Regions from separate parts of the Ureibacillus thermosphaericus genome, predicted to be linked through region 1. Evidence: riboswitches for the same ligand, from Rfam matches in the RefSeq annotation. Region 1 holds a riboswitch; the other holds the start of a gene.

What was found. Region 1 has a riboswitch for S-adenosylmethionine ahead of UtA1_RS01720 (O-acetylhomoserine aminocarboxypropyltransferase/cysteine synthase family protein). Riboswitches for the same ligand answer to the same signal wherever they lie in the genome.
Region 2: another riboswitch for S-adenosylmethionine. It lies ahead of metK (methionine adenosyltransferase); the one in region 1 lies ahead of UtA1_RS01720 (O-acetylhomoserine aminocarboxypropyltransferase/cysteine synthase family protein).

The regions. Positions count from the first base shown of each region.
Region 1 is NZ_AP018335.1:361,009-363,213, forward strand. Features, by position in the region: gene UtA1_RS01720 (O-acetylhomoserine aminocarboxypropyltransferase/cysteine synthase family protein) at 1-1,243, opposite strand, end outside; SAM riboswitch class I at 1,356-1,463, opposite strand; gene UtA1_RS01725 (glycerol-3-phosphate acyltransferase) at 1,609-2,205, shown strand, end outside.
Region 2 is NZ_AP018335.1:2,837,634-2,839,838, reverse strand. Features, by position in the region: gene pckA (phosphoenolpyruvate carboxykinase (ATP)) at 1-338, opposite strand, end outside; SAM riboswitch class I at 590-701, shown strand; gene metK (methionine adenosyltransferase) at 934-2,130, shown strand.

The DNA.
Region 1 (2,205 bases):
CAATAATGTCATCTACATTTTCTAAGCCGATGGATAAGCGAATGAGTTCTTCTCCTACTCCAGCAATTTTTAATTCCTCAGCAGATAATTGTTGGTGAGTTGTTGATGCAGGATGAATAATGAGCGATCTTGCATCTCCAACATTCGCTACGTGAGAGAATAATTTCACGTTGTCAATTACCACTCGACCTGCTTCACGACCACCTTTAATTCCGAATGTTACCATTGATCCGTAACCGTTTTTTAAATATTTCTTCGCAAGGTGGTGAGATGGGAAGTTTTCATCCCCTGGATAATTCACATATTCTACGTATGGGTGGTTTTTCAAGAATTCCACAATTCTTTCTGCATTTTCACCATGTCTTACATAACGAAGATGAAGGGTTTCTAAACCTTGTAAGAAGCTAAACGCTGCATCTGGCCCTAAAGTTGGACCTAAGTCACGTAATAATTGTACACGTAATTTTGTTGCAAAAGCAGCTTCGGCTGTATCAATACCATAACGAATTCCGTGATATGTGTGATCGGGCTCAGTGAATCCTGGGAATCGACCTTGTGTCCAGTCAAATTTACCCCCATCTACAACAATTCCTCCGATTGTTGTACCGTGTCCCCCAATCCATTTTGTTGCCGAGTGTATTACGACGTCTGCTCCAAATTCAATTGGGGTGCATCCATATGGAGATGGGAACGTATTGTCAATAATTAATGGTATGCCATTATCGTGAGCGATCTTTGCCACCGCTTCAATATCTAAAATATTTAAACTAGGGTTTCCTACCGTTTCAGCATAAATCGCTTTTGTTTTGTTCGTAATCGCTTTGCGGAAGTTTTCTGGATCTCTTTCATCTACAAATTTTGTAGTAATTCCCCAGCGCGGCAATGTGTTTGCAAATAAGTTGTATGTTCCACCATATAAGGAACCAGCTGAAACAATTTCATCTCCTGCATTAGCGATGTTTAAAATGGAGAATGCAATCGCCGCCTGACCGGAAGATAAAGCAACAGCTGCAGTACCACCTTCTAGTAAAGCAACACGCTTTTCAAATACATCTACAGTTGGATTCATAATGCGAGAATAAATATTACCCACTTCTTCAAGAGCGAATAATTTGCGCGCATGTTCTGTGTCTTTGAATGCATATGCTGTTGTGCGATAAATAGGAACAGCAATAGCACCTGTAGTAGGGTCAGGTTGTTGGCCACCGTGAAGTAATAACGTTTCTGGCTTGAATTCGGACATCGTTTTCTCCTCCTAAATAAATAATTGATGGATTTCTTGAGGAGGCATTGAAGTAAAACAAAAACCCTCTTCTTATATAAGAAGAGGGTGTTGTATGCACGTACATTTCCTCCTCTTATCTTTCAGATCAATATGATCTGTAGGATTTAGCACCTTTGCAATTTTCTTGCCGGTTGCCGGGCATCATAGGGCCTAGTCCCTCCGCCTCTCTTGATAAGAGTATTGATTTGATTTCCATCGTTGGATTAACTATAAAACATAGTATGCCACTCTGTCAACTAATTTTTTAAAAAATTTGAAACTATTTTTTATTTTATTGAGTATAATATATTAAAATGCACTTTTCTATAAAGGAGTCCAATAGAATGATAACTGCAGTGATTACATTTCTTATTGTCGGCTATTTTATTGGATGTATTCATGGGTCAAATGCAGCACAATTACTTTCCGGTGTGAATTTAAAAGAAGCTGGACTCGGCAATGCAGGAGCTTCCAACGCTACTCTTACGCTGGGCTGGAAATACGGCATACTTGTTGGATTCATTGATATCGGAAAAGGAGTTTTTGCGATTATCTTAACAAGATATTTTTTAGATCACTATACACTATTTGAAACTGAACAAATCTCAATATTGCTCTATTTGACAGGTGCCGCAGTAATTCTAGGTCATAATTTTCCCATTCATATGCATTTCAGAGGCGGTAAAGGAACTGCTTCCCTCATCGGAATTTTCCTTGCAATCAATTGGAAATTTGGTCTACTTTCTATGATAGCTCTTGTCATAGTTTCCTTATTATCCAACTATTTAATTATCGGTGTATTCTTTTTGTATATCGTTTTTGCTATAAACTCTTTGCTGTTTGAACCAACTATTTGGCCATTTATCATCGTAATATTGCTGTTATTGGTTGCAACGATTTTACATTTAGAAAACATTAAACGCATTAAACTCGGGACAGAA
Region 2 (2,205 bases), 1.0 Mb from region 1:
GCTCCAGCAAAGCCTTTAAATACAAATAACTCGTCTTTTTCTTTTAAGTAATTTAATACTTTTATATACAAGTTATCAAACACTTCAGCAGAGATTGGCTGATTTACACTACCCCAATCAATTTTATCTTTAATGCTTTCTTCTTCCACAATAAATTTATCTTTTGGAGAACGGCCTGTATATTTACCTGTCTCAGCAACAATTGCACCATCAATTGTTAATTTGGCTTCTCCACGAGTTACCGCCTTTTCAACTAATTGAGGCACTGGCAATTGAGTGTTTATATTTCCACCTTTTAATAATTCCTTCAGCTCATTTGCAATTTCTACTGAATTCATCGATTAAATACCATCCTTTTTTTATTTTTAGGAAAATTAATTGTTGGTTATATAATACAGAAATTAGTATAACACATTAGATGAAATAATCTATACTAATTCTTAAAATTATTTATGAAAATTTTTTGCTTGTAACAAGAGTACCTACTTATAAGTAAATTATAGAATACCGGGTTATGTCAAATTTGAGAAAAAGGAAAAAATATTTGACATTGTATAGTATATTACGTAACATGTTGGATGAACGGATACTCTTATCCAGAGCTGGTGGAGGGTTAAGGCCCTATGAAACCCGGCAACCTGCATTACTATAATAATGCGTGGTGCTAACCTGATGCAAGGGGTTCCCTTGAACGATAAGAGTGAAAGGTAGAATGTTTAGTTCCTTTCCTCATGCATGTGGATAGGAACTTTTTTTATTCAAGCACAAATGTCGTACTCATTCAACCTATAAAACCTATAAAAAGATAAAAATTTCTTAAAGCCTTTCATCATCTTCGCACTGTTCCTTACGGGCGAATGTTGCTAAGGCAAAATGGATAATGAGTACCGTATCATAGCAGAGATTCGTCTCGTAAATTTAGGAGGAAATTTAATGTCAAATCGTCGACTGTTTACATCAGAAAGCGTAACAGAAGGTCATCCAGATAAAATTTGTGACCAAATATCCGATGCAATATTGGATGCGATACTAGAAGAAGATCCAAATGCAAGGGTTGCTTGTGAAACAATTGTTACAACTGGATTAGTGCTTGTAACCGGAGAAATTACTACGACAACTTATGTCGATATTCAAAGTATTGTTCGGGACACTGTCGCAGAAATTGGATATACGCGTGGGAAATTTGGATTTGATGCAGAAAACTTGGCGGTGCTCACTGCAATCGGTGAACAATCACCAGATATTGCAGAAGGTGTAGACCAAGCCTTAGAAGCACGAGAAGGATATATGACTGATGAGGATATCGAAGCGATTGGTGCTGGAGACCAAGGATTAATGTTTGGATTTGCTTGCAATGAAACTCCAGAACTGATGCCTCTACCGATTAGTTTAGCTCATCGACTTGCAAGAAGATTATCAGAAGTTCGGAAATCAAAAGAGATTCCGTATTTACGACCAGATGGTAAAACACAAGTTACTGTAGAATATGATGAAAATAATGTACCTCGTCGCATTGATACAATCGTCATTTCTACTCAGCATGATGAAGGAGTTACTCTTGATCAAATTAAAGTAGATATGATGGAAAAAGTTATTAAGGAAATTGTTCCAATAGAGTTGATTGATGATGATACTAAATACTTCATTAACCCAACTGGCCGCTTCGTAATTGGTGGACCAAAAGGAGATGCGGGTCTAACTGGACGCAAAATTATTGTGGATACTTATGGTGGATATGCTCGTCATGGTGGAGGAGCATTTTCTGGAAAAGACCCTACAAAAGTGGACCGTTCTGCTGCCTATGCTGCGCGTTATGTAGCAAAAAACATCGTAGCATCTGGTCTTGCTGATCGAGTAGAAGTTCAATTAGCTTATGCAATTGGTGTTGCACGTCCTGTATCCATTTCAATTGATACTTTTGGAACAGGTAAAGTAAGTGAGAGCAAATTAGTTGAGTGGGTCAAAGAACTATTTGATTTACGACCTGCGGGTATCATTAAAATGCTAGATTTGCGTCGTCCAATTTATAAACAAACTGCTGCATATGGTCATTTTGGTCGCACGGATATCGATTTACCTTGGGAAAGAACAGATGTGGCCCAATTATTAAGAGAGAAGGCAGGATTATAATTATTTTATAAAAATGCAGGCAAATATGAACGCCTGCATTTTTATTTTTCAATGTAAATTTAATATTGTATAAAT